Regions from separate parts of the Saccharopolyspora phatthalungensis genome, predicted to be linked through region 3. Evidence: riboswitches for the same ligand, from Rfam matches in the RefSeq annotation. Region 3 holds a riboswitch; each other region holds the start of a gene.
What was found. A riboswitch is a leader RNA that binds a small molecule or an ion and turns the genes downstream of it on or off. The one in region 3 is predicted to bind glycine.
Positions count from the first base shown of each region.

Region 1: linked by a shared signal. The riboswitch ahead of gcvT (glycine cleavage system aminomethyltransferase GcvT) and the one ahead of gcvH (glycine cleavage system protein GcvH) in region 3 are both predicted to bind glycine.
Region 2: linked by a shared signal. The riboswitch ahead of gcvP (aminomethyl-transferring glycine dehydrogenase) and the one ahead of gcvH (glycine cleavage system protein GcvH) in region 3 are both predicted to bind glycine.

Region 1 covers NZ_JACHIW010000001.1:3,555,360-3,565,864, forward strand. The annotation lists gene BJ970_RS16440 (HNH endonuclease signature motif containing protein) at 1-275, shown strand, start outside; gene BJ970_RS16445 (NAD(P)/FAD-dependent oxidoreductase) at 268-1,434, opposite strand; gene BJ970_RS16450 (bifunctional 3-phenylpropionate/cinnamic acid dioxygenase ferredoxin subunit) at 1,431-1,745, opposite strand; gene BJ970_RS16455 (GcvT family protein) at 2,082-4,520, shown strand; gene BJ970_RS16460 (aromatic ring-hydroxylating oxygenase subunit alpha) at 4,531-5,652, shown strand; gene bioB (biotin synthase BioB) at 5,654-6,715, opposite strand; gene glyA (serine hydroxymethyltransferase) at 6,804-8,084, opposite strand; gene gcvT (glycine cleavage system aminomethyltransferase GcvT) at 8,110-9,213, opposite strand; glycine riboswitch at 9,430-9,528, opposite strand; gene BJ970_RS16480 (hypothetical protein) at 9,651-10,112, shown strand; gene BJ970_RS16485 (hypothetical protein) at 10,229-10,384, shown strand; gene BJ970_RS16490 (ribbon-helix-helix domain-containing protein) at 10,484-10,505, shown strand, end outside.
Region 2 covers NZ_JACHIW010000001.1:5,826,375-5,836,879, reverse strand. The annotation lists gene gcvP (aminomethyl-transferring glycine dehydrogenase) at 1-2,415, opposite strand, end outside; glycine riboswitch at 2,590-2,692, opposite strand; gene BJ970_RS26630 (MerR family transcriptional regulator) at 2,785-3,357, opposite strand; gene BJ970_RS26625 (bifunctional nuclease family protein) at 3,596-4,072, opposite strand; gene garA (glycogen accumulation regulator GarA) at 4,466-4,933, opposite strand; gene gcvH (glycine cleavage system protein GcvH) at 5,052-5,438, opposite strand; gene clsA (cardiolipin synthase ClsA) at 5,561-6,166, opposite strand; gene BJ970_RS26600 (hypothetical protein) at 6,449-6,718, opposite strand; gene BJ970_RS26595 (propionyl-CoA synthetase) at 7,161-9,041, shown strand; gene dhbC (isochorismate synthase DhbC) at 9,210-10,451, opposite strand.
Region 3 covers NZ_JACHIW010000001.1:2,950,436-2,960,940, forward strand. The annotation lists gene BJ970_RS13630 (ABC transporter ATP-binding protein) at 1-2,589, opposite strand, end outside; gene BJ970_RS13635 (ABC transporter permease) at 2,741-3,595, opposite strand; gene BJ970_RS13640 (ABC transporter ATP-binding protein) at 3,595-4,566, opposite strand; gene BJ970_RS13645 (hypothetical protein) at 4,752-5,213, opposite strand; gene ald (alanine dehydrogenase) at 5,708-6,823, opposite strand; gene BJ970_RS13655 (PucR family transcriptional regulator) at 7,245-8,798, opposite strand; glycine riboswitch at 8,909-9,013, shown strand; glycine riboswitch at 9,014-9,112, shown strand; gene gcvH (glycine cleavage system protein GcvH) at 9,160-9,531, shown strand; gene BJ970_RS13665 (L-serine ammonia-lyase) at 9,560-10,505, shown strand, end outside.

The DNA.
Region 1 (10,505 bases), 600 kb from region 3:
GCTGGATCGATGGTGGCCCCACCGAACTGGCCAACATGACAATGCTGTGCGGCTCCCATCACCGGACCGTGCACAGTCAGCGGTGGGAGATCCAGATGCGCGAGGGCAGACCCGTCTTCATCCCACCGTCCACCGTGGACATCGACCGAAGACCGCGACCAGGTGGCAAGGCGCTGCCCGCCCAGCATCGCGAACACCTCCGGGACCTTATCCCCTCCCAGCGGGACCCGGCGGGCGAAACGCGCCGCTCGCGTCCCGAGGCGGCGGTCAGCTGACCGGTGCCGTGGGCTTTGCGATCAGTTGTCTGCGATGCTTGGTGAACAGCTTGGGGTTGTTCATCGCCAGGACACCGGTGGTCTCGTCCTCGCGGTGGAACGTCGCTACGAAGCGGCGATCGTCCGGGGCTCCGTCGACGATCGCGATCCGGTCGGTCGGGCGCGCGTGTCCGGCGAACTGAATTCGGACTCCGTACTGCTCCGACCAGAAGTACGGCACCGACGTGAAGTTCGCCGTTGTGCGTCCGGCGAGGAGGTTGCGGACCGCCGTCGCCGGTTGTTCCATCGCCGTCGTCCAGTGCTCGAACCGCTGAGCTCCGTTAGGGGTGCGGTAGCTGGCCACGTCCCCCACGGCTACCACGTTCGGCAGGTCGGTGACGCCCCCGGCGTCGCACTGCACGCCGTTCGACACCGTCAGGCCCGAGCCGTGCAGCCAGTCGGTGTTCGGGCGCGCGCCGATGCCGACCACCACCACGTCGGCCGGCAGGACGGTGCCGTCGGTCAGCTCCACCGCCGTGACCCGCTGTTCTCCGTGCAGTCGCTCAACCCCCGTTCCGCAGAGCAGCCGCACGCCGTGGTCCGCGTGCAGGGCCGCGCACACCGCGCCGAGCTTGGGGCCGACGACGGGCGCGAGCGGCACTTCCAGCGCCTCCACCACGGTGACGTCGAGGCCGAGGTTCCGGCACGTCGATGCGACCTCGGCGCCGACGAAACCGGCGCCGACGATCACCGCCTTCGCTCCCGGGCGCAGATCGTCGCGCAACGCCAGCGCGTCGTCGAGCGTGCGCAGGGTGTGTACCCCCGGCGGGATGGCTGGCAGCGTCTTCGGGGTCGCGCCGGTCGCGATCACCACGCCGTCGGCCTGGCAACGCGTGCTGTCGTCAAGTTCGATCACACCGTCGCTTGGCGCCAGTGCGACCGCTCGTCGGCCCAGGCGCCAAGTCGCGGCTACCTCCGCGAGATCGGTTTCCTCAGCCAGTGCAAGGTCTTTCGCGCCGAGGCCGCCGGACAAGAAATCCTTCGACAGCGGCGGTCGGTCGTAAGGGCGGTGGGTTTCTTCGCCGATCAGCTCGATCCGGCCTTCGAAACCCTGCGCGCGCAGCTCTTGCGCCGCTCGCCAGCCGGCCAGCGACGCGCCGACGATCGCGACCGCCCTCATGCGACTTCCTGCGCTTCGGTCTCGACGTAGATCATCCCGTCCGCGACCGCGACCGGGTAGGTCTGCACCGGACGCTTCGCCGGCAGCCCGCACGGTAGGCCCGTGCGCAGGTCGAATGCCGCCGCGTGCAGCGGGCACTCCACCCGGCAGTCCTCCACCCAGCCCTCGGACAGCGAAGCGTCCTGATGGCTGCAGGTGTCGTCGATGGCGTAGAGATCGCCATCCACGTTGAACACCGCTATGGGGACATGCGCCTCGATGCGAACGGACTCGCCGGGCGGCAATTCGGACAGGGGGCAGGCTTGAAACATCAAGGACCTCCGTTGCGCTATCCAGAACACGGAGTGCAATGCGCAACAATGTGCGGCTCGGGTCCCGGGCGCGTCAAGAGGATCGCGGTACTTTTTTGATGTTTCGCGCGACACACCCTTCAGCGTTAGCCGCGTGTTGGCACGGACACGCCGCCGAGGCGTCCATCCGTGTTACACGGCCAAAAATCCGGCCGCGCGCTCTTGACGGGCCCGGGGGCTTCCGGCGACCGTGTTGCTCGTAACGAAACTTGGCGCGCATCGCGCAACATCCCCCTGCTGCTTCTGGAGCCGGTGTCCTCGTGCTGCCGGCGTCGACGCACCCACCCAGGAGGCCTCATGGGCAACCAACCCCGCGTGGTCGTCATCGGAGCCGGAATCGTCGGCTGTGCTCTCGCCGACGAGCTCACCGAACGCGGCTGGACCGACGTCACCGTCCTCGAACAGGGGCCGCTGTTCGCCACCGGCGGCTCCACCTCCCACGCGCCGGGCCTGGTTTTCCAGGCCAACCCGTGCAAGACCATGACCCGGTTCGCGGCTTACACCGCGGCCAAGTACCGCAACCTCGACCTCGACGGCGAGTGGTGTTTCCGCCAGCTTGGCGGGCTTGAGGTGGCCGGTTCGGCGGCGCGGTGGGACGAGGTCAAGCGGCGGCACGGTTGGCTCACCTCGTGGGGCGTCGAAAGCCACCTGCTCGGCCCCGCCGAGTGCGTCGAAATGCACCCGCTGGTGGATGTCGCGCGAATCCACGGGGGGCTGCACATTCCTACCGATGGGCTGGCCAAGCCGGTGCGCGCCGCCGAGGCGCAGGCGCGGCGCGCGATGGCGCGGGGCGCGCGGTTCCTGCCCGGGCAGCGCGTTGTCTCCATCGCGCGCGGCGACGGGCGAGTGTCCGCGGTCGTGACCGAGCAGGACCGGTTCCCCGCCGACATCGTCATCTCCTGCGTCGGCATGTGGGGGCCGCGCATCGGTGCGCTGGTGGACCTGGACATACCGCTGGTGCCGATGGCGCACCAGTACGCCAAGACCGGGACGCTGGCCGACATCGCCGGGCGCAACGATGAGCGCGCCGAGGCCGGACTGCCGATCCTGCGACACCAGGACGGCGACCTGTACTTCCGGGAACACGTCGACCGCATCGGCATCGGTTACTACGGGCACCGACCAATGACGGTGGACCCCGCCGAGATCCGCGCCCCGGGACAGACCTCGGTGATGCCGTCGATCGAGCCGTTCACCGCCGAAGACTTCCGGCCGGGGTGGGAGGAAGCCGTTTCGCTGCTGCCGGCACTCGCCCAAACCGAGGTCGTCGAAGGAATCAACGGGCTGTTCTCCTTCACCTCGGACGGGATGCCGCTGCTCGGCGAACATCCCGACCTGCGCGGATTCTGGGTTGCCGAGGCCGTGTGGATCACGCACTCGGCCGGGGTGGCTCGGGCGATGGCGCAGTGGCTCGTCGACGGGCAGCCGGAAGAGTCCCTGCATTCGTGCGATCTCAACCGGTTCGAGTCCGCCCAGCGCAGCCCCGAGTACGTGCATGCGCGCAGCAGCCGAAGCTTCATCGAGGTCTACGACATCCTGCACCCGCTCGAACCCGGGCAGGAGCCGCGGCCGATGCGGACGAGCCCGTTCTACGAGCAGCAGCAAGAACTCGGCGCGGAATTCCTCGAAGCCGCGGGTTGGGAGCGCCCGCACTGGTACGCGGCCAACGCCGGGCTGCCGGAGGTCGAGGAAGTGCCCGCCCGCGGTGCCTGGGCCTCGCGGTTCTGGTCGCCGATCGCCGGGGCCGAAGCGCTGGTCACCCGCAAGCGGGTCGCGCTGTTCGACATGACCCCGCTCAAACGGCTGGAAGTCACCGGGCCCGGCGCGCTGGAATTCCTGCAGTGGCTGACCACCAACCAGCTCGCGAAGAAACCCGGTTCGGTCACCTACACGCTGTCGCTGAACGCCGCCGGTGGCGTGCGCAGCGATCTGACCGTGGCGCGATTGTCCGAGCAGCGCTTCCAGGTCGGCGCCAACGGGAACCTCGACCTGGACTGGATGCGGCGGCAGCTGCCCGAAGACGGCCGCGTCCAGGTCCGGGACATCACCGGCGCAACCTGCTGCGTCGGTGTCTGGGGCCCGCTGGCGCGTGCGCTCGTGCAGTCCCTGACCAGCACCGACTTCTCCCACGAAGGCTTCCGCTTCTTCCGGAACAAGGCCGCGTTCATCGGCGGCGTCCCGGTGACCGCGATGCGACTGTCCTATGTGGGCGAACTTGGCTGGGAGCTCTACGCCGAGGCAGACCAGGGGCGCAAGCTGTGGGACGTGCTGTGGGACGCCGGGCAGGAGCACGGCGTCATCGCCGCCGGTCGGAGCGCCTTCAACAGCCTGCGGCTGGAGAAAGGCTATCGGTCGTGGGGCGCGGACATGACCACCGAGCACGATCCGTTCGAGGCCGGTGTCGGCTTCGCGGTCCGGATGGACAAGGACTTCCTGGGCCGGGCGGCGCTGGAGGGGCGGGAGGCCCGGCGCAAGCTGAGCCCACTGTTGATCAAGGACCGGACGTCCGTGGTCATGGGATCCGAACCCGTGCACGCGGGCGGGGCACCGGTCGGTTACGTCACCAGCGCGGCATACGGCTACAGCATCGGCGAAAGCATCGCGTACGCCTGGTTGCCCTCTTCGCACGCAGTGCCCGGCACCCCCGTGGAGATCGAGTACTTCGGCGAGAAGGTGCCCGCGGTGGTCGCCGAGGAGCCGCTGTTCGACCCCGAGATGAAGCGTTTGCGCAGTTGAAAGGGACACCATGACGACCACGGACCAGGCGTCCAGCCTGATCTCGACGTTGCCCGGTCATTACTACACCGATCCCGAGCTGTTCTCCCTGGAACAGGACCGGATCTTCGGCGCGATGTGGTTCTGCGCCGTGCGCACCGCCGACCTGGCCGAGGCCGGGCAGTTCCGGACCGTCCAGGTGGGGCGGGAGAGCGTGCTGATCGCCAGGGGACGCGACGGCGGCCTGCGAGCGTTCCTGAACATCTGCCGGCACCGCGGCGCGCGGCTGTGCGTAGCGGACACCGGGCAGGTCAAGCGCGCGTTCCAATGCCCTTACCACGCCTGGACTTACGGTACCGACGGCAAGCTGATCGCGGCACCGAACCTCACTTCGATGCCGGACGTCGACCGGACGAAATACGGGCTGATCCCCGTCGCCCTACGGGAATGGCTCGGCTACGCGTGGGTGTGCCTGGCCGACGAGCCGCCGTCCTTCGACGACACCGTGATCGCGGCCGTCTCCGGACGGCTCGGCGGCGACGACGTGATCGGCGGCTACGGCGTGGACGGGCTCGCCCTGGGCCGCCGGATCAGCTATGACGTGCGGGCCAACTGGAAGCTGATCATCGAGAACTTCATGGAGTGCTACCACTGCGCCACGATCCATCCGGAACTCACCGAGGTCCTGCCGGAATTCGCCGACGGCTACGCCGCCCAGTACTACGTCGGCCACGGCGCCGAGTTCGGCGAGGACGTCGACGGGTTCACGGTGGACGGCAGCGGCGGGTTCGGGCGGCTGGAAGGCGTTGGCGACGAGCACGACCGCCGGTACTACGCGATCACTGTCCGGCCCCAGGTGTTCCTGAACCTGGTGCCGGACCACGTGATCGTGCACCGGATGTTCCCGCTGGCCGCCGACCGCACGATCGTCGAGTGCGACTGGCTCTACGCGCCAGAGGTCGTGGAAGCGGGGCACGACGTGTCGCATTCGGTCGAGCTGTTCCACCGGGTCAACCAGCAGGACTTCGACGCCTGCGAACGCTGTCAACCGGCGATGAGTTCCCGCGCCTACGCCGACGGCGGCGTGCTGGTGCCCTCCGAACACCACATCGGCGAGTTCCACGACTGGCTGCGTGCCCAGTTGGAGCCCTGAGTCAAGCGTTGGCCGGTTGGTCGGTGCCGACGCCGCGGCGGCGGATCGCGACTAGGTCGTGGCGGGCCGCCGGAAGGGTCTGCTCGTCGGTGCCTTCGACGATGAACCCCGCGTCGGCGATCATGTCCCGATCGTCCACACCGGACTGTCCCTCGCTGGTCAGGTAGTCGCCCAGGAAGATCGAGTTCGCGACTTGCAGCGCCAGGGGTTGCATGCCGCGCAGGTGGATCTCGCGGCCACCGGCCAGGCGGACCTCGACGTCCGGGAAGAAGAACCGGAACAGCGCCAGGATCCGCAGGCAGCGGATCGGGGTGAGGTGCCAGTCGGTGCCCAACGGGGTGCCCTCCATCGGGATGAGGAAGTTGATCGGCACCGAGTCCGGGTCTAGTTGGCGCAGCTCGAAGGCCATGTCCACGATGTCCGCATCGGACTCGCCCATGCCGAAGATCGCCCCGGAGCAGGGGGAGAGGCCCGCGCCGGTCGCCTGCCGCACGGTGTCGACCCGGTCGGCGAAGGTGTGCGTCGAGCAGATGTCGGCGTAGCGGGCCTCATTGGTGTTGAGGTTGTGGCTGTAGGCGTGCACCCCGGCCTGGCGCAGCCGGTCGGCCTGGCCTTCCCCGAGCAGACCCAGGCAGGCGCAGATCTCCACGTCCGGTTGCCGAGTCTTGATCGCCTCGATCATCTCGGCGACCCGGCCGATGTCGCGCTGCCCGGGTCCGCGACCGCTGGCCACCAGGCAGATCCGCTTCGCACCGGCCTGCGCCGCCCGGTCGGCGGCCTCGGCGGCCTCATCGGGCTTGATCCACGAATATTTCAAGATGTCCGAGGAAGACCCCAGCCGCTGCGAGCAGTAGTTGCAGTCCTCGGGGCACAGCCCGCTTTTCAGGTTGATGATCGTGTTGAGCTTCACGCGACGGCCGAAGAAGTGCCGACGCACTCGCCCGGCGGCGGCCACCACGTCCAGCACGTCGAGGTCTTCGGTGAGCAGGGCGAGTGCCTCATCGCGGGTCGGCGCACTCCGGTCGAGTGCCTTCGCGACCAGCTCGTCCAGCGAGATCGTCATGCCAAGAGCCTCGCCGACCCGCGATGGGGCGACAACGCCCCCGCCCTACAAGATCCACATCCGTGCTTTGTCGGGACAAGTCCTCACTTCAGAGGTTGGGGTACAGCGGGTGTTTCGCGGCGAGTGCTTCGACGCGGGCACGCAGCTTGGCGCTGGTGGTCTCGTCGAAGCCGGGCTTGAGCGCCTCGGCGATGATGTCGGCGACGTCGGTGAAGTCCTCCTTGCCGAAGCCGCGGGTGGCCAGCGCCGGGGTGCCGATCCGCAGCCCGGAGGTCACCATCGGCGGCCTGGGGTCGTTGGGCACCGCGTTGCGGTTGACCGTGATGCCGATCTCGTGCAACCGGTCCTCGGCCTGCTTGCCGTCCAGTTCGGAGTCGCGCAGGTCCACCAGCACCAGGTGCACATCGGTGCCGCCGGAGACCAGCTGCACCCCGGCCTTGCTGGCGTCGGCGGCCAGCAGCCGTTCGGCCAGGATCTGAGCGCCCTCCACGGTGCGGCGCTGCCGGTCGGCGAACTCCGGCGAGGCGGCGACCTTGAACGACACCGCCTTGCCGGCGATCACGTGCTCCAGCGGCCCGCCCTGCTGCCCCGGGAACACCGCGGAATTGAACTTCTTGGCGAACTCCTTGTCCGAGGACAGGATCACGCCACCGCGCGGGCCGCCGAGGGTCTTGTGGGTGGTGGTGGTGACGACGTGGGCGTGCGGCACCGGGTTGGGGTGCAGCCCGGCGGCGACCAGCCCGGCGAAGTGCGCCATGTCGACCATCAGGTAGGCGCCCACCTCGTCGGCGATCTCCCGGAACCGCTTGAAGTCCAGTTGCCGCGGGTACGCCGACCACCCCGCGATGATCAGCTGCGGCTTGGTCTCCCGCGCCAGCCGGGCGACCTCCTCCATGTCGACGCGGTGGTCGTCCGCCCGCACGTGGTAGGGCACCACGTTGTAGAGCTTGCCGGAGAAGTTGATCCGCATGCCGTGGGTGAGGTGGCCGCCGTGCGCCAGGTCCAGGCCCATGATGGTGTCGCCGGGCTTGAGCAGCGCGAACATCGCCGCCGCGTTGGCCTGTGCGCCGGAGTGCGGCTGGACGTTGGCGAAGGAGGCGCCGAAGAGCTCCTTGACCCGGTCGATGGCCAGCTGCTCGACGACATCGACGTGCTCGCAGCCGCCGTAGTAGCGGCGGCCCGGGTAGCCCTCGGCGTACTTGTTGGTCAGCACCGAGCCCTGCGCCTCCAGGACGGCCTGCGGTGCGAAGTTCTCCGACGCGATCATCTCCAGCGTGGTCTGCTGGCGGTTGAGTTCGGCGCCGACCGCCGCCGCCACCTCGGGATCCACCGCGGCCAGCTGGTCGTTGAACAGGTCCGGTGTCGACATGGTGTTGCCTCCTGGTTCGATCTCGTCAGGCATTGCGGCGGTAGAACGGCAGCTCGACGACCCGCACCGCGACGTTCGTGCCGCGGATGTCGACCTGCAATTGGGTGCCGGGTTCGCTGTGGTCTCGGTCGACGTAGGCCATCCCGATCGGATGGCCGAGGGTCGGGGACGGGGCGCCGCTGGTCACGACGCCGATCTCGGCGCCCTCGGCGTCCAGCACGCGGTAACCGTGCCGGGGCGCTCGGCGCTGCTGAGTGCTCAGCCCGACCAGCGTGCGTTCGGTGGGCTTCTCGGCGGCGCCGGCCAGCGCGGCCTTGCCGACGAAGTCGCCGGGCTTGTCGAGTTTGACTACCCGGCCGAGGTTGGCGTGGAACGGCGTCAGGTCGGCGGAGAGCTCGTTGCCGTACAGCGGCATGCCCGCCTCCAGCCGCAGCGTGTCGCGGCAGGACAACCCGGCGGGCCGCAGGCCGTGCGGCGCGCCGGACTCGGTCAGGGCCTGCCAGACCGCCTCGGCGTCGCCGGGCGCGGTGAACAGCTCGAAGCCGTCCTCGCCGGTGTAACCGGTGCGCGCCAGCAGCACGTCCTTGCCCGCGACCTGGCTGCGGTAGCCCGCGTAGTACTTGACCTCGGCGAGGTCGGTGTCAGTCAGCGGCGCGAGGATGGCGACCGCGTTGGGGCCCTGCACCGCGATCAGCGCGTAGTCGGCGGAGACGTCGTGGTGCTCGGCGTCGAAGCCGCTGACCCGCTCGGCCAGTTCGGCGGAGACCACGGCGGCGTTCGCCGCGTTGGCCACCACCAGGAACTCCTGCTCGCCGAGCCGGTAGACGATCAGGTCGTCGAGCACGCCCCCGGCGGCGTTGCACATCATCGTGTAGCGGGCGCGGCCGGGCTTGATCGCGGACGCGTTCGCGACCAGTGCGTAATCCATCGCCTCGGCGGCCTGCGGCCCGCTGATCCGGATCTCACCCATGTGGGTCAGGTCGAACAGGCCGGCGCCGTTGCGCACCGCGTTGTGCTCGGCGGTGTCACCGGAGTAGCGCAAGGGCATCCGCCAGCCGGCGAATTCGGTGAACGTCGCCCCGAGGGCTTCGTGCACGTGGTGCAAGGGCGTCTGTCGTGGCGACGACATGGGTGAGACTCCTCCTGGTGGGCGCCGGTCGGCAGTCGAGGGCCGGTCAGCTCACTGCGCCCAACCTTATCGGGGGCGCCTCGACCCCGGCCTGCGCGGGCTTGCGCTGGTCGGGCGGTCTCCCCGGAGTCATTGGCCTGAGAGTTTCACCACCCTCCAGGGGGTGGTTTGCACCGTGGGCGAGAAGCGTGCGCTTCTGCTTTTCTCCGTGTCGCCTGGTGCCGTGCGGTGCCGGTGCCTGAGAGTTTGCTGGGGAGTATTGCTCCTTCGGCGCTCCGCCCCCGGAGGAGTCGGAGTCTCTCCCGCACGACGTCATCGGCGCGGTATTCGATTGTGCGAACAGGACGCTACGAACCGAACGTGACCCAGTCAACCGGACGGGCGAGTGATCTCGAACCGACTTGCGGCGAAGTTCTGAAAAAGTTCAGAATGGGGTCATGCGTGAGGTGCAGTGGAGCGAAGTGCAGCGCGACCCTAAGGGAGTCGCCGAATTAGTCGATCAAGGCGATGTGCGGATCCGCCGTCGGGACGGTGCGCCGCTCATCCTCACCCGCGAGGACCGGACCGTCGGCGCTTCGGAAGGTGCCGCGACGGCGGCGCGCGCGGTTCGCGCCGCGTTCAAACACTTGTCGCCGGACGAGCTGATCGACATGCTCTCCGAGGAGTTCCCCTGGGTGGCCCTGCTGCCATCCGGTGAACGCTCCGAATTCGCCCTGGATTTCGCGCAAACCTTCCGCGCGTCCGCGGAACTCGGAAGCTGGGCTCCGCTCAGCCAGACCGTGCATGAATGGAAGGCGACAGCACTCGTCTACACCGATCCCGAACTGGTCAAGCGCCTAAGTGGGCCGATAGAGGGTGACTATGGCCCGGTGCCTCCGCCGGAAGGGGTCGACGAGTGACGCCGAAGCGCGGAGACCGAAGCGGACGGAGTGAGCTTGCGGAGTGCTCGGCTGATTCGTGCCCGTTTTGTCGGTAGCCTGGTGACAGCCGTGACTCCGATCCGCCGGGAGCGACGATGTCTCTGTTCAAGAAGGTCGCCGACTTCGCCAACAGCCCGCAGGGCCGCAAGGTGATCGACCAGGCCAAGAAGTACGCCTCCGGCCCGAAGAACAAGGAGAAGATCGACCAGGTCAAGAACAAGTTCTTCGGCAAGGGCGGCAAGAGCCACTGATCGACCCCCAGCAACGGCCCCCGGCGAAAGAAGTTGGGGGCCGTTGTCGACACCTCGGGGGCGGTGGTATCGCTTGCTACCAAGCGATACCATCGTCGCATGGCTATGACTCTGCGGCTCA
Region 2 (10,505 bases), 2.9 Mb from region 3:
GAAGTAGCTGTTGAGGCGGCGGGCGACGTAGTTGGCGGCGGCCACCGCGGTCAGCGTCGCGCGGCGCAGACCGTCGGCGCCCATCATCCGCACGTACGCCCAGGAGATCGGCAGGATCGAGGCGCTGCCCCACGGGGCGGCGCTGATCGGACCGACGCCGGTGGCCGGTCCGGCCGCCGGCTGCATCGGGTGGTTCGGCAGGAACGGCGCCAGGTGCTCGCGCACGCCGATCGGACCGACACCCGGACCGCCGCCGCCGTGCGGGATGCAGAACGTCTTGTGCAGGTTCAGGTGCGAGACGTCGGAACCGAACTTGCCCATCCGGGCCAGGCCGATCAGGGCGTTGAGGTTCGCGCCGTCGACGTAGACCTGGCCGCCCGCATCGTGCACGAGGCCGCACACCTCGCGCACGGTGTCCTCGTACACGCCGTGCGTGGACGGGTAGGTGATCATGATCGCGGCGAGGTCGTCGGCGTGTTCGGTGACCACCTCGCGCAGGTGTGTCATGTCGATGTTGCCGGCGTCGTCGCAGCGCACCACGACCACCCGCATCCCGGCCATCACCGCACTGGCGGCGTTGGTGCCGTGCGCGCTCGCCGGGATCAGGCACACGTCCCGGTCGGCGGCACCCCGGCTGTGGTGGTAGGCCTGGATCGCCAGCAGGCCGGCGAATTCGCCCTGGCTGCCAGCGTTGGGCTGCAGGCTCACGGCGTCGTAGCCGGTGACCTCGGCAAGCCAGGTCTCCAGGTCCTTGACGATCGACAGCAGCCCTTCGGCGTCCTGGGCGGGCGCGAACGGGTGCAGCGAACCGAACTCGGGCCAGGTGATCGGCTCCATCTCGGCCGTCGCGTTGAGCTTCATCGTGCACGAGCCCAGCGGGATCATGCTGCGGTCCAGCGCGATGTCCTTGTCGGACAGTTGCCGCAGGTAGCGCAGCAGCGAGGTCTCGGAGCGGTGGGTGTGGAACACCGGGTGGGTGAGGTATTCCGAGGTGCGGGACAGCGCCTTCGGCAGCGCGTCCGGGGTCTCGGCGTCGAGCTCGTCGATGTCGACGCTCGCGATGCCGAATGCCTGCCACACGGTCGCCAGGTGCGCCCGCGTGGTGGTCTCGTCGCAGCTGATGCCGACATGGTCGGCGTCCACCCGGCGGAGGTTGATGCCGCCCCGGCGGGCCGAGGCGACGACGTCATCGGCCTTGCCCGGCACCTTCGCGACGACGGTGTCGAAGAACTCCCGGTGCAGCACCTCGATCCCGCCGCGGCGCAACTGCTCGGCGAGCACTGCCGCCATCCGGTGCGCGCGGGTCGCGATCGACCGAAGCCCGGCCGGGCCGTGGTACACCGCGTACATCGACGCCACGACGGCCAGCAGCACCTGCGCGGTGCAGATGTTGCTGGTGGCCTTCTCGCGGCGGATGTGCTGTTCGCGGGTCTGCAGCGCCAACCGGTAGGCCTGGTTGCCGTCGGCATCCACGCTCACCCCGACCAACCGGCCCGGGAGTTGCCGCTCAAGTCCCTTGGCCACGGCCATGAACCCGGCGTGCGGACCACCGAAGCCGATCGGCACGCCGAAGCGCTGCGTGCTGCCGACCACCACGTCCGCACCGATCTCGCCGGGCGAACGCAGCAGCGTCAGCGCGAGCAGGTCGGCCGCGACGACGACCTTCGCGCCGCGCCGGTGTGCCTCGGCGATGATTTCCTCCTGGTCGCGCACCGCACCGGAGGCGCCCGGGTAGGACACCAGCGCGCCGAAGAACTCGCCCTCCGGCAGCGCCTGCGCGCCTGGAGACAGATCGGCGACGACGACCTCGATGCCCAACGGCTCCGCGCGGGTCTCGATCACCGCGATGGTCTGCGGCAGCGTGTCGGCGTCCACCACGAACCGGGGCGACTTCGACCGGCCCGCCCGGCGCGCCAGCGTCATGCCTTCGGCCGCGGCGGTGGACTCGTCGAGCATCGACGCGTTCGCCACCGGTGCCCCGGTCAGGTCGGCCACCATCGTCTGGAAGTTCAGCAGCGCTTCGAGCCGGCCCTGCGAGATCTCCGGCTGGTATGGGGTGTACGCGGTGTACCAGGCGGGGCTCTCCAGCACGTTGCGCCGGATCACCGGCGGCGTGATCGTGCCGTGGTAGCCCAGCCCGATCATCTCGGTGTGCGGGTGGCAGCGGCGCGCCAGCGCGCGCAGTTCGGCCAGCGCCTCCGCTTCGGTGGCCGGCTCGGGCAGCGCGAGTTGCAGGTCGCCTTCCCGGATGGTGTCCGGCACGGCGCTCTGTCCCAGCTCCTCCAACGAGCCGACGCCGATCACGTCGAGCATGTGGGCCAGCTCGGCCGGCATCGGCCCGACGTGCCGGTCGGCGAACGGCGTACCGTGCTCCAGGGCGGCCAGTGGGATGCGGTCGTGGGTCACGTCGGTCATCGCCAAACCTCAATCATCGCGGCGAACAAAGGGCGGCAGTGCAGCCGCGGCTGCTCTGCTCTCCCCCTCTGTCACTGTCCGCGAAGCGAACGCCTGAGAGCTTCACCCGGAGCCCGGGCTTGCACCGTCGGCGGGATGCACCACGGCCGTGGTGCGCCCTCTTTCCAGAGGTATCTCGCCCGTGCGGTCCAGGTGGCCTGAGAGGTTGACGGGGAGGCTTGCTCCTTCGGCGCCGACCGCGGCCGAAGCCGGGGCCGGACTCTCCCGCACGGGGTCGGCGATGTAAGCGGCAGCTTACCCGATCAGCCGGCCACATAGGACCCGCGATGTCACCCGCCGCACACCGCCCGGTCGGGCACCGGGCCGGGATCAGCCGGTTTCGGCCTGTCGGTCCCGCCGCCGACGGGACAACTCGTCGTCGACCGCCGGTGCCAGTTCGCCGCCATCGGCCCGTTCGGCCGGGAAGTCGTGGATCGTGCCGCTGATCTCGCGCATCGCGCCGCTGACGGCGATACCGAACACCCCTTGGCCACCCTGCAACAGGTCGACCACCTCCTCGGCAGAGGTGCACTCGTAGACCGTCGTCCCGTCGCTGAACAGCGTGAGCCGCGCCAGGTCCTGCACGCCTCGGTTGCGCAGGTGCTCCACCGCGACCCGGATGTTGTGCAGCGACACCCCGGTGTCCAGCAGGCGCTTGACCACCTTGAGCACCAGGATGTCCTTGAACGAGTACAGCCGCTGCGAGCCGGAACCGGCGGCGCTGCGGATGGACGGGCCGACCAGCTTGGTGCGCGCCCAGTAGTCCAATTGGCGGTAGGTGATGCCGGCGATCTGGCAGGCGGCCGGGCCCCGGTAGCCGACCAGCTCATCTGGTAGCGAGGCGTCGGGGAACAGCTCGCCCTGCTCCGCGGCAGCATCCCGGTTGGGTGCTTCCTCGACCACGCCTGCCTCCCCTCGTCCGGCACCAAGCCGACGACGACGATCACCAGCGCCCGAATCATCACGATCCAAGGCCGCGAACACCGCCCAGCGGCCGAATCACACCGGAGCAATTCGCGTAACTTGACGGTATGCCCGGCCCGCGGGGAGGTCAACGCGACGCGCGGACACCCGGACGACCCGGCCCCCGCCTGCGGGCGCAAGCGGGGGCCGGGATGTCTCGTCGGGCGGATCGGCAGGATCAGGTGTCGGCGCCGCGGAAGTCCTCCGGCGATACGGAGTCCAGGAACTCGCGGAACTTCTCCACCTCGTCTTCCTGCTCGTCCGGGATGACCAGCCCCGCTTCGTCCAGCACCGATTCATCGGCGTGGATCGGTACCCCGATGCGCAGCGCCAGCGCCACCGAATCGCTCGGCCGCGCCGAGACCCGCACATCCCCGTCGAACACCAGCTCGGCGAAGAAGGTGCCGTCCTGCAGATCGGTGATCCGCACCTGTTCCAGGTCGCGCCCCAGGGCGCCGATAACGTCCTTCAGCAGGTCGTGAGTCAGGGGTCTTTGCGGCCGCACGCCCTGTTGCTCCAGTGCGATGGCGGTCGCCTCGACCGAGCCGATCCAGATCGGCAGGTAACGCTCGCCGTGCGCCTCGCGCAACAGCAGAATCGGCTGGTTTGCTGGTAGTTCAACTCGCACGCCGACGACGCGCATCTCGCTGCTCATCGTCACATCGCCTCCTCCAGCGCGCCGAAGCGTGACATCCCCGTCGAGGATCGCGCACCGACGCCTCCGACGCTACCCGCGATACGGCGGACACGCCCATCCCTGATAGCGGTCTGGTCGACCACCGAATTCGCGGCCTTCCTGCCGGGTGCATCTGGCCCGAACCGCTGGCTGAGCTCCTCATCGAGCATTACCCAGCACGATACACCGCCCACCGGCCGGTGAAACCGGTGCGGAGGAAGGCACTGGGACGGAGAAACCGGTTGCGACGTTGGGAAATTCCCCGCGCGAGGACGCAGTTGATCTCGGCTGCGCAGTACCTTGACGCGCCAGCGGGGCGACGCCGCCTCGGCGTCGCCCCGCTGGCAGATCGAAAAATCGTTTCCGAAGCCCTCAGCGGGCGCCTGGCCCCCCATCGATCGGGCCGGTCAGGAACACCAGTCGAAACTTCCCGATTTGCACCTCGTCACCGTTGGCCAGTACCGAGGTGTCCACCGGTTCCCGGTTGACGTAGGTGCCGTTGAGGCTGCCGACGTCGACGACCACGAAGTCGTTGCCCTCGCGCCGGAACTCGGCGTGCCGACGGGAAACCGTGACGTCGTCGAGGAAGATATCGCTGTCCGGGTGCCGCCCCGCGCTGGTGGTCTCCCGGTCCAGCAGGAATCGCGATCCCGCGTTCGGGCCGCGCTTGACCACCAGCAGGGCGGACCCTGCGGGTAGCGCATCGACCCCGGATGCGGCGGCGGGCTCCGGGGACGCACTCTCGGTGCTTTCCGGCTCCGAGAGGAAGGGCCTGAAGACCGAGGTGGTCTCCGGTGACTGCTCCGGCGGAACGTCGCCGAAGCCGCTGTTTTGGCTCACCTGAGCTCTCCTCTACGCGGATAGATCGTGCCAAGTATGTGCCCAACGTACCGTGCTGGGACAGGCACGGGGCGCGCGACTCCCGACATCTTTCTCCCTCGCCCCGACGGGCCGACGATCATGCCTGGTCGGTTAGCTTCCGGTAGCCCTCGGCGTCGAGCAGGCCCGTCAGCTGGGCTGGGTCGGCGAGCCTGAGCTCGACCATCCAGCCGTCATCCAGCGGCGCCGAGTTGACCAGCTCGGGCTCGTCCTCCAACTGCTCGTTGCGGGCCACCACCTCGCCGGTCACCGGGGCGTAGATCTCCGAGACGCTCTTGGTCGATTCCACCTCGCCCATCGGGTCACCGGCGGCGACCTGCCGACCAAGCTCCGGCAACTGAACGAACACCACGTCGCCCAGTTGCTGCTGGGCGTAGTCGGTGATCCCGATGCGCACCCGGTCCTCGGCGGTGCGCCGAACCCACTCGTGTTCTTCGGTGTATTTGATCTCGTCCGGGGCCGTCACCTGGTCCCGCCTTCCTGGTCCGCTGGTGCTGTGGATCACCGGCCACGGTGGTTCGCGTGATCGGTCCGGCGAGCGTATTCACCATGCCGCGCGGGCCGCAAGGCGACCCCGCAACGGTTCGGCTAAACCGACTTGGAGCGTGCCTGGTGGACCGCCGCCACGACCTGTCCGAGGTAGAGGATGCCCGCCCACAGGTAGAGCGCGCCGCCCCAGCAAGTCAGGGCGTAGGCGATCGGACGCGCCACATCGGACAGCGGGAAGTCCTCCTGCACCAGCAGCAACAGCGGGAACGCGTACATCAGGCAGAAGGTCGCGGCCTTGCCGAGGTAGTGCACGTCCGGCGGTTCGTAGCCGTGCCAGCGCAGCACCGGCAGGCACAGCGTCAGCACCACGTCGCGGATGATGAGCGCGGCGGCGACCCACCAGGGCACCACGTCGCGCAGCACGAAGGCGACCAGGGTCGCGACGATGTAGAGGCGGTCAGCGGCGGGGTCGAGCAGTTCGCCGATGCGGCTGTACTGGTTGAGCCAGCGGGCGAGCTTGCCGTCCAGCCAGTCGGTCAAGCCGCTGATCACAAGGACCAGCAGGGCGAGCAGATCGGCCTTCGGGCCGAGCAACAGCCAGAGGAACACCGGAACGCCGGCCAGCCGGATCACGCTAAGCAGGTTCGGCAGTGTCCACCAAGGATCCGCCCACACGCCGGCGGCGGCCTCCCGGATCCGGGCCATGCCGGGATCGGGGCGCCCTGCCGAGGGGTCCTCGCCCGCCGGGCCGGGATTCATCCCGCGGCTCCCGCTCGTGGTGTCGTCCGTGGTGCGCTCAGCATCCTGCACCACGAGCCTCCCCTGAGTGGTTGAGCGTCTTGCCCCGTTTTCGGGCGCAACCTGTGCGTCCCTACTGGATCAGGGTCTCACATTCATCGCACAACACACTGGGCGGCCGGGTGCCGCGGAGCAGGTCGATCGGGTCACGCTGCGTAGCGGGAGCCCGCCTGGGCCGCCGGTTGCGAGCTAGGCACGCGTGCGGCTCCAGCCGCGGCGGAGGAGGTCGGCATCGGTGAGGAACCTGGCCCGACCGCGGTCGTCGACGCCCGCCCAGCGGGCCCCGGCGGAACCCTCAAGCACATACGAATGGCCGCCGCTCCACACCACGCTGCATGGCGCGGTTGGCAGTTCGGCGGCCGAGGAGCCGTCGCGGGATTCGACCCGGGCGGCGGAAGCCTCGGGGGCGGCAGCCTGGGCGGCGGTTGCCTGGGTATGCAGGGCCGGTTCCGTGCTCATCGTTCGTAGCACCTCCGATTCGTTTGTCGGCGCGATGCGTGCCGGCGTTAGCCCGATCTTCGACCTCGGCTCGATTGTGGGCGTCCGAATACGCTCTGTCGCGCGGATTCCCCCTTGTAGAGACAAATGGGCACATTGCGTCGCCGAACTGCACACCGCACGGGCACGGCTGTCGGCGCGGCTGAAGACCGATTGCCGTTCATCCGATCATCCGTGTTTCGGCTGTGACAAACGTGTTTCGCGGTGTCAGGGTCGGATCGGCCTGCGCGTAACCGGCACCGTCGCGAGTTGTGCGGGCCGGGGATCCCAGCGCCGACCGCGACTGGCGGACCGGGACGCTCACCGGACGGCGGCAGCCTCGAACGACCTGTGACCCTGGCGTCACGCAAGGTAGTGCGGTAGGACCACAGGCAACATCGGCGCGTGTTGGAGGTATGTGGTCATGGGTGCCTATGCCGAGGCCTACCGGCGGAGTTTGACCGACCCGGGGGGTTTCTGGCTCGACGCGGCGGCCGCGATCGAATGGGAGCAGGCACCGTCGCGGGCCTTGGACGCAACCGCTGATCCGTTCTTCCGGTGGTTCTCCGACGGCGTGCTCAACACCTGTTTCAACGCGCTGGACCGGCACGTCCGCGACGGTCGCGGCGAGCAGACGGCGCTGATCTGGGACTCGGCGATGACCGGCGAGGTGCTTCGCTGGACGTATCGGGAGTTGCTGGACCGGGTCGCGTTGTTCGCTGGGGCCTTGCGGGCGCAGGGCGTGGCGGCGGGCGATCGGGTCGTGATCTACCTGCCGATGATCTCCGAGGCCGTCGTGGCGATGCTGGCCTGCGCCCGCATCGGGGCGGTGCACTCGGTGGTGTTCGGCGGCTTCGCGCCGAAGGAATTGGCGGCGCGGATCGACGATGCCCGGCCGACCGTGATCGTCGCGGCGTCGTGCGGCCTGGAGCCCAACCGGATCGTCGAGTACAAACCGATCGTCGACGAAGCGCTGCGGATGACCGAGCACCAGCCGGACCGGGTGATCGTCTTCCAGCGCGAGCAGTCCCGCGCCGAACTCGGGCCCCGCGATGTGGACTGGCACGACGCGCTGGCACAGGCCCAACCGGCCGACTGCGTGCCGGTCCAGGCCACCGATCCGCTGTACGTCCTCTACACCTCGGGCACCACCGGGCGCCCCAAGGGTGTGGTGCGCGACAACGGTGGGCACGCGGTCGCGCTGCGCTGGTCGATGGCCAACATCTACGACATCGGGCCCGGCGACGTGTTCTGGACCGCCTCCGACGTCGGCTGGGTGGTGGGCCACTCCTATATCGTCTACGCGCCGCTGCTGACCGGTGCGACCACGGTGGTCTACGAGGGCAAGCCGGTCGGCACGCCGGACGCCGGTGCGTTCTGGCGGGTCATCGCCGAGCACCGGGTGAAGGCGTTGTTCACCGCGCCGACCGCGTTTCGGGCGATCAAGCGGATGGACCCCGACGGCGAACTGCTGGCCAAGCACGACATCACGAGCCTGCGGACGCTGTTCCTGGCCGGTGAGCGGCTGGACCCGGAGACCTACCACTGGGCGTCGCAACGGCTCGGCGTGCCGGTGATCGACCACTGGTGGCAGACCGAGACGGGCTGGCCGATCTGCGCGAACCTGCGCGGGCTGGAGCCGATGGCGGTCAAGCCCGGGTCGCCGACCGTACCGGTGCCCGGCTACGACGTGGCGGTCCTGGACCAGGCCGGGCAGCCGCTGCCACCGGGGACCGACGGCGCGATCTGCCTCAAGCTGCCGCTGCCGCCGGGTACGCTGCCGACGCTGTGGGGCGACGACGAGCGGTTTCGCGAGTCCTACCTGTCGCGTTTTCCCGGCTACTACCTCACCGGCGACAACGGCTTTGTCGACGCCGACGGCTACGCGTTCGTGATGGGCCGAACCGATGATGTGATCAACGTCGCCGGGCACCGGTTGTCGACCGGGTCGATGGAGGCGGTGCTCGCGGCACACCCCGCGGTCGCCGAGTGCGCCGTGATCGGCGTGCACGACGCGCTGAAAGGCCAGGTGCCGCGCGGGTTCGTGGTGCTGAAGTCGGGTGTGGAGATCGCCGAGGCGACGCTTCGGGACGAGCTGGTCGCGGCGGTGCGTGCGCAGATCGGTCCGGTGGCGGCGTTCCGGGACGTCGCGGTCGTCGACGGGCTGCCCAAGACCCGCTCCGGCAAGATCCTGCGCAAGTCGATGCGCGAGATCGCCGATACCGGGAACACCAAGGTGCCATCGACCATCGAGGACCCGGCGGTGCTGGACAAGCTGCGCCCGGCGCTGCGCGGCGACTGGTAGGCGACCCCGCCGGCGCACGGGTGATCATCCGAAGTAATGGGGTGGACCGCGGCTTCGATTGAAGCCGCGGTCCACCCACCCCCAGGGATCGTGACGTTCCGGTTGAAATCGTTGTCCCGTAGGAGATGCGCCGGTCGCCGTCGACAACGGCGGTGCGGTCGGGATCTCTCAGACGACCTGGTCCAGGCCCATTGCCGACAGCGCCGTGCGGAACTTCGCGGCGCTCTCGGCGAGTTCGTCGGCCGGGTCGGAGCCCGCGAGGATGCCCGCGCCCGCGAACAGCCGCAGCGAGTCCGCCTCGATGTCGGCGCAGCGGATGGCGACCACCCACTCGCCGTCCCCGGCGGCGTCGCACCAGCCGACCATGCCCGCGTAGTAGCCCCGCTCGAACGGTTCGGTTTCGGCGATGACCTCGCGGGCCCGCTGCACCGGCGTGCCGCACACCGCCGGCGTGGGGTGCAACGCGTCGGCCAGCTCCAGCGACGAGGTCGCCGGGTCCCGGAGTTCGCCGGTGATCTCGGTGGCCAGGTGCCACATGGCGCCGGTGCCGACCACCGAGGGCGCAGGCACGCCCAGATTGCCGCAGAACGGCCGCAGTGCCTGCACCACCGCGTCCACGACGGCGGCGTGCTCGCGATGATCCTTATCCGAAGTGGACAGTTCGGCGGCGAGACGCCGGTCTTCGACCGGATCGGCGCTGCGCGGCCGGGAACCGGCCATCGGATTCGACCGCACCTGCGTGCCGCGCCGGGACACCAGTAATTCCGGGCTGGCCCCAAGGAAGGTGCGCTGCAGCCGCGGCTGCGGGCCGAAGCTGTCCCGGGTGCCGTCCTCGCCACGTCGCGGCAGGTCCACTGCGAAGGTGTAGCTCGCCGGATCGGCCAGCGCCAGGTTTCGGAGCATGCCGCGGACGTCGACCGGTCCGCCGGCGGTCAGCTCCAGCGAGCGTGCCAGGACCACCTTGCTCAGCTCGCCGTCGGCCATCCGGCGCAGCACCCGGCTGACGCTGCGCTCGTACTCGGCGGGCGTGGGCACCGAGCGCACCGCGCAGTCCGGTGCGCGGCTGCGCGGAGCCTGCGGTACCACGACGTTCAACGGGGCCGCCCGAACGACTTCCTCGGGCATCACCAGGTGCGCGGGCAGGCTCCCGCCGAACGGGACGGCGCCGACCACTATCGGATTGCGACGGCCGAACTCGGTTGCGCTGTACAGGAAATCCGACACTCGCCGAGGCAGTTCCTCGCGCGCGCAATGCGTCTTGGGCACGGTCGCGGCCACCCCGCGAGCCAGCAGCACGCTGTGCGGCGCGGAGAAGAAGAACGACGAACCCGCTTCGTAAGCCGCCAGTAATCGGGCCGCGTCATCGGCGACGACGCCAATACTGTCGATTTCGGTGTCGAACGTGGTCATGACAACCTTTCCGGGTTCACGTCAGGCGCGCAGCGTGGCGCAGCGCCGAGCTCG
Region 3 (10,505 bases):
GGCGTTGACCGTGCTCACCCGCTCGCGCGCTTCGGCGTAGGCGGTCGCCGACACCTTGCGGAAGATCGCTGTGGCCACCAGCAGGGCCGGTAGCACCGCCATGGCCACCAACGCCAGCGGCACATCCGTGATCAGCAGTGCGCCCGCGATGCCGAACAGCGTCAGCACGCTGACCACGAACGTCGCCAGCCCGGTCTGCAGGAACGTCGACAACGCGTCGACGTCGGTGGTCATCCGGGTCATGATGCGGCCAGCGAGCTCGCGTTCGTAGTAGTCCAGCCCGAGCCGTTGCAGATGCGCGAAGCTGCGCAATCGCAGCAGGTAGAGCAGGGTTTCACCGGTTCGCGAGGTGACGACGGTCTGCAGCTTGACCACCAGCCAGCCGACGGCGACGACGACGGCACCCAGTCCCGTCGCGATCCACAGCACGTCGATGTCGCTGGCCCCCACACCGCCGTCGATTCCGTGGCGGACCAGTGACGGCAGCGAGATCGATGTCAGCGCGTCCCCGGCCACCAGCAATACGGTCAGCAGCAGGCCCCAGCGGATCGGCCGCAGCAGCCGGGACAGCCTGAATTCCGGGTCCGGCGCGGCGGGATCTTCGCCGTGCAGATCAGGCTGATCGGTTGCGGGCGGGAGCTTCCGGATGCCTTCGATCAGCTCAGGTGTCGGGGGCATCGCCGTGCCGCCCATGCCGCGCGACCCGGTCAGGACGGCTGTGTGACTGGTCGCCGCCGATTCCGCCGCGTCCTCCGGCGGCCAAAGCTCCGGCGTGATGCCCTCCGAATTTGTCGCGACCTGACCGTCGCAGCGGTTGTCGATCGACTCCCCGGGGCCGGCTAGTAGTGACCGGAACAGCTCGCACCGCTCGGTCAGCTCGTCTTCGGTGCCGATGTCGACGACGCGTCCCTCGTCGAGCACTGCGATCCGGTCAGCCAGTGCCAGCGTTGACCGGCGGTGCGCGATCAGCAGCGTGGTGCGCTGGGCGGTCACCGACCTGAGGGTGTCGTGGATCGCTGCCTCGGTAGCGGGGTCCACCGCTGAGGTGGCGTCGTCGAGCACCAGGACGCGCGGGTTCGAAAGCAGTGCCCGTGCGAGCGCCACGCGTTGGCGTTGCCCGCCGGACAGCGTGAGACCACGCTCACCGACCACCGTGTCATAGCCGTCCGGCAGGGCTGTGATGAATTCGTGCGCTTCGGCTGCCCTCGCCGCAGAGACCACGTCGGCTTCCGAAGCGTCAGGTCGGCCGTAGGCGATGTTGCCGCGAATGGTGTCGGAGAACAGGAAAGCCTCCTCGAATACCACCCCGACTGCGGCCCGCAGCGAACCCAAGCGCAGGTCACGGATGTCGTGGCTTGCCGCAGCGTCGTCGGCTGGTCCGATCGTGATGCTTCCCGAGTGCAGGTCGTAGAAACGCGGCAACAGCAACGACACCGTCGATTTCCCTGATCCCGCCGGGCCGACCAGCGCCATCGTCTCGCCTGGACGGACGTCAAGCGACACGTTGCACAGGACCGGCTGGTCCCGGGTGTAGCCGAAGCTCACATCTTCGAGCCGGACCTGCAGCGGCTCGTCCGGCAGCGCCCCCGCTTCTGGTTTCTCCTGCACCTCGGGCTGGGAATCGATCAGTTCGTGGATGCGCTCGACACCGGCGCGGGCGAGCTGCGCCTGGATCATCACGCTCGACAACATCCGGGCCGGACCGGCCAACATCGCCACGTATCCGGCGAAGGCGACGAAGGTGCCGAGGGTGACCTGGTCCTGCAGCACCATCCAGCCACCGAGGCCGAGCACCCCCACCTGTCCAGCGGAGGGCAGCGCGGCCAGACTCGCCGCGGGCGTCGAGGTCATCCGGGCGGCGCGCAGCCGTTCCGCGAACAGCCACCGCGCACGGCCTTCCAGCCGACCGACCTCCCGGTCCTCCTGGCCGAAGCCCTTCACGACCCGGACACCGGTGACGGTTTCCTCGACGTGCTGCGCGATGTCCGCTGCTCGCTGCTGGGCCGACCACGTCGCCGGGAATAAGCTCTTCTTGCTGCGAGCGGATACCACGGCGATGAGCGGCGCGACGATCAGAGACACGACCGTGAGCAGCGGCGACAGCCACAACATCGCGATGATCGCGAACAGCGCGAGCACCGCTGTCCCGGCCGCCAGCGGCAGCATCGCCAGCAGCGAGTTCACCAGCTGCAGATCGCTGATGGAGCGGGACACCACCTGACCGGTGCGCAGCGCGTCCTGTTTCCCACCGTCCAGCCGCTGCATCGCCGCGAACACTGCCCGTCGCAGGTCGTGTTGCACGTCGAGGGCCAGCCGCCCAGCGCTGTAGCGGCGAACGAACGCCGAAGCGAAGCGGAACGCGCCGAGTGTGACCAGTGCGATCACGATCCACCACAGGCGGTCGGTGGTGCGTGCGACGGCGTCGTCGACCGCGAGTTTGGTCAACAGCGGAACCAGCGCCTCCAACCCGACAGCCGTGACGGAAGCCCCCAAGGCCAATGTCAGGGAGACGGGATGCCGACGGCCGGCGGCAAGGAGGCGACGGATCCAACCGCCGGCCGGAGGGCGGGGATTACCGGAATCGCTCACCCTGCCAGGTTATGCCGCCCGACCGACCACGCAGACCGACCGAGCCGGTGCGACCCTCGGCAAACGGGGGAGCTGGTGAAAGCTCACCAACGGCCTTGTGCGGGCGGCGGATCTCAGTGACGTCGACCCGCGACGGGCAGGGTCGGGCGTGTCAGGTGATGTCGCGGCGACGGCTGACGAGCCAGCCGCCGGCGACGAACACGGCGGTGTAGCCGACGAAGGTGAGCAGGCTCGCCCACCAGGGGTGGCCGTAGCTGCCGCCGAAAAAGAGGTGCAGGAACTCGAAGGCGACCCGTGGCGTGTTCGGCTCGTCTGGCCCGGCCACCGCGGCGACGAACAACGGCACCGCCAGGTTCGAGACGATCCCGTTCCCGGCCGCTCCGGGCAGGTAGGCACCGACACCGGCAGCTGGGGATTCGATCAGGCTCAGCGACAGGATGAACTCGACCACGAATTTGTAGACCAACGGGACGATGATCGCGAGCACGGCGTTAGCGACCAGCGCGCCGAACCCGACTCCGAGCAGCGTCCACAGCACCATTGCGAACACCCCGGCCGCGCCGACGCTGAGCCAGTCGGCCAGGCTGCCGAAATCGCCGAAGTCCTGGCCCGCCCCGAGCAAGCCGCCCAGGCTTGCGAACAGTACGTTCGCGAGACCGTAGATCAGACCGATGCCCGAGCATGCGATCAGTTTCGCCACTAGCACGGCACCTCGCGGGTTGCCGGTGAGGTAGGTCGTCGTGATGCTCTTGTTCCGGTACTCACCGGCGAACGCCATCGCCCCGAAGAGCGCCGCGAAGATCGTGCTGAAGTTCGTCGACATCGACACCGAGAGCAGCCCGAGCGGCAGCGATCGGTCGTACTGCTGCACCATGTCGATGAGCGCGACGATGGCGGTGCCCAACCAACCCGCGCCGAAACCGAGCAATGCCACCGGGATGAGCAGCGCCCACCACAGGCTCGTGGTGAAGATCTTGCGGAACTCCGCCTTGACCAGCCCGCCCATCAGGCGTTCCCCCCGAATCCGCGGCCGTCTGGTGCGGCCCACTGCGCGTCGCCGTGCTGTTGGACACCGGTGTATTGGCCGCTGGTGAGCTGGAAGAACAACTGCTCCAGGCCGATCCGTTCGTCCTGCATGCCGTACAACGCGATCCCGGCATCCAACGCGAGATCCGCGACCGCGCGGGAGTCGGCGCCGGTCACCGCGATCCGGCCGTCCGGGAGGTACTCGATACCGAGCCCGGCTTCCTGCAGCTTGTCGACGAGCCTGCCCGGGTCGGCGGCCTGCACGAGGGCCCTGGAGCGCTGCGCGGCACGAAGCTGATCGAGGTGGCCGTCGAAGACGCATTGCCCGCGGCTGATGATCACGAGCTGGTCCACGGTGTGCTCGATCTCCCGGAGGAAGTGGCTGGACATCAGCACCGTTCGACCACTCGAGGCGAAGGCCTTCAGGAAGTTCCGCAGCCAGGCGATGCCCTCCGGGTCCAGCCCGTTGGCCGGTTCGTCCAGCACTAACACCTGCGGGTCGCCGAGCAGCGCGGTGGCCAATGCAAGGCGCTGCCGCATGCCCAGCGAGAAGGCGCCCGCCTTGCGCCTCGCGGCGGCGGACAGGCCGACGAGCTCAAGCGCGCGGTCCACCTGCGCGTCCGGCACGTTCATCGCGGCGGCGTAGCACTGCAGGTGGTGGCGGGCGGTGCGGCCTGGGTGGAAGCTCTGCGCGTCGAGGACGGCGCCAACCACCTTCGCCGGGTTCGGTAGCTGGTGGAACGGGAGACCATTGATCGTGGCCGTGCCCGAGGTCGGCGTGACCAGGCCGAGGAGCATCCGCAGCGTCGTCGTCTTGCCCGACCCATTCGGACCGAGGAACCCGGTCACCGCGCCGGGCCGCACTGTGAAACTCAGGTCCTGTACCGCGTTGACCGGCCCGAAGCTCTTGCTGAGACCCTGCACAATGAGCCGGCCACTGCCGTCGTGCACACGCCCCTCCATCGTCACCTGTTCAGCCGTCGGTCCCCATCCTGCCGGACACGCACCGGTGCTCAGGTGCGGAGTCGTCGATTTCCCAGGTCGTTCTCAGCGGTATCGCGGCCGCAGCCAGCGGATCGACCGGTCGATCACGGATGCCGGGTAGATCTTGCCGCGATCGGTTTCGAAGTGGCGGCTCATCGGCAGCGGGAGCCGCGACCCGGTGGCCAGATCGGGGCGAGCTCGTTGGTGTCCCCGTCGCTCGGCCCGGGACCGGTCGAGGGAACGATCTGCCCCGGCATGACGGCGACGTACTTCGCCGTGTCCGCGATGCTGCGCCACAGCTTGCGGCGCACCGATTCGAGGCGCGGGCCGAGGGCGTGCGCGGGTTGCCCGGAATGGTCACCGAAGAGTTGCCTGTGCGCGGCCTCCCACACTGTGCACGGCCAAGGCCGACTACGCAGCGTGCCTGGACACGAGGGGCATCGGCCGTCCTCGTCTGGGAGGTGTTTGTCGAGTAGGGCGCGCAGGCCTTCGGTGAGCCGGTAAAGCTCGGAGCGTGCCAGCGGCAGCAGCACCTCTGGCGCGTCGTCTGCCGCAGCCAGGTCCAGCCTGTCGAGTCGATCGAGGACAGCTTGTCGCAGCGCCGGATCCGTCACGTCATCTCCCACCGTCGTCGAGCGTTTCGGGTTCGTCGGTTTTGTCGGCGGAGATTGCGGGGATACGAGCACCCCGCACTGACTCCAACGGGTGACATCGGCAGTCGGAGTGCACGCCTGCACGGGCATCTCCCGATGCTCACCCCATCGAGTGGTTATCGATTCGGCCTTAAATTGGCGGCAGTGCGACCGCTCGCGTCGTCGGCAAACGGGCGATCGTGTCCTACACTGACAGTGGCGGCCTGCTCCCGGTGACCCCCAGGCTGGTTGAGCGGGCCGCCCCGTTCGGCTGTTTGACGCTTTCACCTGTTCGGTGAATTGTGTCCGGTGCGTTCCCGGATTGCGTTTCTAGATCATGCTGCGGACGCGCTTGCGTTCCCAAGTCAAGTCGACGCCCGCCCCCATCCGGCCCAGTGCGGCGCAAGTCGTTGCGAACAAGGGAACCTTCCTGCCCCTTGTGACAGGAAGGTTCCCTTGCTCGCGGTTGTCGGCGATCAGTGCAGGACGCTGCTGATCGGGGTGCTGGTGAGTCCGTGTGCCTCGGCGACCGGCTCGTTGACCAGGTGGCCGTCGTGGGTGTTGAGGCCACCTGCGAGCGCGGCGTCCGTGCGGCAAGCCTGCTGCCACCCCTGGTCGGCGATGCGCAGCACGTACGGCAACGTAACGTTGGTGAGGGCGTGCGTCGACGTGTTCGGGACCGCGCCCGGCATGTTCGCCACGCAGTAGAAGACCGAGTTGTGCACCTGGTAGGTCGGGTCGTCGTGCGTGGTCGGGCGAGAGTCGGCGAAGCAGCCACCCTGATCGATCGCGATGTCCACCAGCACGCTACCCGGCTTCATCTCCGAAACCAGGTGGTTGGACACCAGCTTCGGCGCCTTCGCGCCGGGGATCAGAACGGCACCGATGACCAGGTCGGCAGCCCGCACAGCCCGCTCGACGGAGTAGCGGTTGGACGTCACAGTGCGGATCTGGCCGTGGAAGTCGCGGTCAATTTCGCGGAGCTTGTCGACGTTGGTGTCGAGCAGTTCGACATCGGCACCCATGCCCAGCGCAACGCGTGCGGCGTTGAGTCCGGCGACGCCACCGCCGATCACCACGACCCGCGCCGGGTGCACGCCGGGAACCCCACCGGGCAGCACGCCGCGCCCACCGCAGGGACGCATCAACGAGTAGGCGCCCACCTGCGGGGCGAGGCGCCCGGCGACCTCACTCATCGGCGCAAGCAGCGGCAGACTGCCGTTGGCCATCTGCACCGTCTCGTATGCGATACCGGTGACCCCGGACTTCAACATCGCGTCGGTCAGCTCGGCCGAAGCGGCCAGGTGCAAGTAGGTGAACAACACCTGGTCCCGGCGCATGCGCGGGTATTCCTCGGCGATCGGTTCCTTGACCTTGAGGACCAGCTGGCCCTCCGCCCACACCTCCTCGGCGGTGGGCAGCACCTTCGCGCCAGCCGCGAGGTAGTCCTCGTCAGGGATCGAAGATCCCGCGCCGGCGTTCGTTTCGACGAAAACCTCGTGTCCACGGGAGGCCAGCTCATGCACACCAGCGGGTGTGATCGCGACCCGGTATTCGTTGTTCTTGATCTCGCGCGGCACTGCGATCTTCACGGTGGCATGTCCTTTCGTTCCTGTTGCGCATAACGATCCGCCGCCACTGCCAAAGGCGCATCATTCCCGCCGAATGAGATTGCCCCGGCCGCATTGTGCTCGCAGCACAATGCCCTCTGACGAGGCGAATCGAGGCAAAAATGCGAGGCGAAACGCGCATCGGAGGTGCGGTCTGACAGGAAGGTTCCCTTCCTCCCATGCACCTCGGCCGCCCCCGCGACGGCAGGAACCCGCCCCGCAAAACGTGAGAGGAAGGTTCCCTTCCACGCCGCACCGAGGAGTGTCCTTGCCCGGCGGTGACAGAAAGGTTCCCTTGCTCTGGGGCGTGTCCGCGCATCCGCGGTGACAGGAAGGTTCCCTTCAGCTGATCCGCTGTCGCGCGGCTCATCGCGGTGGGAGTGACAGAAAGGTTCCCTTGCTCTCAGCCGTGCTGCGCCCAGCGGTCGGCCAGCAGTTGTACGAGCAGTGCTGAGCGGACATCGGGGTCTTCGAGGTCGATGTCGACGTGTTGGGCGAGCCGCTTCATCCGGTACCGGAAGGTGTTCGGATGCACGCGCAACTCCCGGCTCGCCTGTCGTGGATCGCCGGGATGGCGCAGCCAAGCGTGCAGGGTGGCCAGGTACTCCGTGCCCTGCATGCGGTCGTGTTCGCGCAGCATCGGCACCGGCCCGAGGGTGCCGATGCCGGCATCAGTCGCCGCCCCGGCCATCCGGCTGAGCACCAGCAGGTGCCAGTTGTCCTCGTACACCGCCACCCGATCCTGCAACTGGCCGGTGCGCAGCAGACTGATCAGCTCCTCGGCCTGCGATCGGGATTGCGGCAGTTCAGCGACCGCTACCGCGGTGCCTACCGCGATCAGCGGGCGTGGCGACACGTCGTGGGATATGAGCGCTTGCCGCAGATCCGGCCACCCGCCGGTGCGGGCCCGGTCGGGCACGAGTGCGTAAAGCATGGTGCCGATCTCGGTGACCAACGGGCGCCGTCCGATCCCACGTGTGATCCATTCCCACATCGCCAGCCGATGCCCCTCCGCTGGGCCTGCGGACGACGGCATTTCAATGGCCACGACCCGATGGGTCTCGCTGGGCACCGCTAACTCGTTGGCGGCAGCCCGCCATCCTTCACCGCCCTCCAGCAGCACTCGGACCTGCTCGGCGGATCGTCGTCGCTCCGCGTCTGCCACGGCCCGCCACCGCAGCAATTGCAGTGCGACCAGCGGCGCGGTATCGGCGAAGGCGGTGGAGCGTTCTTCCGAGACCTCACCGGGCACCACGGCCCACATCGAGCCGAGCAGTTCGCCGCCCATCCGGATCGGCACCACAAGCCGCGGCAACGTACCGTCCTGCTGGGCGGGCACGAAGATCGCCGAACTGCCCTTGCTGATCTGCCGGAACGTGCCGCGCGCCCGGAACTTGGCGAGCACATCGTCGGGCTGCTTGCGACCCATGATCGTCGACACCCGCGCCGAATCGGTGAGGTCTTGCCGGGCCGAATACGCCAGGACCTGCGAATGCGCATCCTCGATCGTGACCGGCGCATCCACCACGTCGGCCACCGCATCGGCGAGCCGGAACAAATCGCCCACCCCGCTGCTGCGCGTGTCTTCTTCGATGCCCGTTCCGGCCAGCGCGGCACGTATCAACCAAACCAACTGCGCCCAAGCGGTACCGGGCCGAACCTCGACCAGGGCCACCCCGGCCCGCTCGGCTGCGGTGGCCACGGCGTCATCCGCGGCGATCGGCGGTTTCAGCAGCACCGCTGCGGCGCCCTGCGTACCGCAAACCCGCGTCAGCTCCACCGCTTTCTCGCGACCCGTGACGGCCACACCAAGGACGAGATCACCGCCCGCCGCAGTCGGCGGCTGATCGGGCTCGGCGATGACGACATCCCCTACGCAGACGGTCGGGTCCGGGACGATCACGGCGCGCAGCAGCGTCGGCCCGACCCGCTCGACCAGCGCCCGGATCTCCAGCATCCCCGGCCTCCTGATATCGGGGGCCGCCACGGGTCGAAGGGGGAGGGCATTGACACCAGGGCTGGCCCGTTTATCGTTGCTGAGCACATCGACAATCGCATACCGGCCGTTGACCCCGTGCGGGAGAGACCCTGCGAGCTCGCGCCGAGCCGCCAGGGCGCCGAAGGAGCAAGACTCCCCACAAACTCTCAGGCATCCATGACCGTTCGGGCGAGGCAACTCTGGAAAGCGTGCGTCCTCGTTGACGCTCCACCCACGGTGCAAGCCGCGACAGCCACGGCGAAGCTCTCAGGTTCCGCAACAGAGGGGGAGGCCCAGCAACTGGCATGCCCGTGCCCCGACAGCGATGGAGCCTCCCGAGATGTCTCTGCCTGCCCACCTGCGTTACACCGAAGAGCACGAGTGGCTTGAGGACCGCGACGAGCTGGTCCGGATCGGCATCACGCAACACGCCGCGCAAGCGCTCGGCGACATTGTCTATGTGCAACTGCCCGAGGCCGGCAAGCAGATCGAAGCCGGCCAGGCCTGCGGCGAACTCGAGTCCACCAAATCCGTCAGCGACCTGTTCGCGCCGGTGACGGGCGAGGTCGTGGCCATCAACGAGTCCGTCGTGGACGACCCGGCGCTGGTCAACGCCGACCCGTTCGGCGAGGGCTGGCTGCTCGAAGTGCGCGCCACCGCAACCGGTTCGCTGCTCACCGCCGAGCAGTACGCGGACCTGGTCGCGGAGTAGCGGGGGCAGGCGAGGCAGGAGGCGATCAATGGCGATCAGTGTCTTCGACCTGTTCTCGGTGGGCATCGGGCCGTCCAGTTCGCACACCGTCGGCCCGATGCGCGCAGCGAAGCTGTTCGCGCAACGCCTGCACAGCGCGGGCCGGTTGCCGCAGGTCAAGAGGATCAAGGCGGAACTGTTCGGTTCGCTCGGGGCGACCGGGCACGGGCACGGCAGCCCGAAAGCGGTGTTGCTTGGTCTGGAGGGGCACAGTCCCGAGACCGTCGACCCGGCGGCCGTCGAGGACCGTGTGGTGGAGATCAAGCAGACCGGGCGGCTGCGCCTCGACGGGGTGCAGGAGATCCGGTTCACCGTGGACCGCGACCTGGTGATGCATCGGCGCAAGTCCCTGCCGTTGCACCCCAACGGGATGCGGTTCACCGCGACCGGCACCGACGATGCCCCGCTGGAAAGTGCGGTGTTCTATTCGGTGGGCGGCGGCTTCGTCGTCGACGAGGGAGCCAGCGGAGCCGATCGGATCAAACCGGACGAGACCGCGGTGCGCTACCCGTTCCGCACCGGTGCTGAACTGCTGACCCGAACCGCCGAGTCAGGGCTGCCGATCAGTGGTGTCATGTTGGCGAACGAGCTGTCGTGGCGCGACGAAGACGCCGTGCACAAGGAGCTGCTAGGCATTTGGCAGGTCATGCGGGAATGCGTGGATAACGGATGCCGCAAGTCCGGCGAACTGCCCGGCGGGCTCAAGGTACGGCGTCGGGCGGCGGAACTGGCCGCTTCGCTCACCGATCGGGACGACCCGTTGGAGTGGGTCACGCTCTTCGCACTCGCAGTGAACGAGGAGAACGCGGCCGGTGGGCGGGTGGTGACCGCGCCGACGAACGGGGCGGCGGGGATCGTGCCCGCGGTACTGCACTACTACATGCGGTTCGTGCCCGGCGCTGACGACGCCGGTGTAGTGCGGTTCCTGCTCGCGG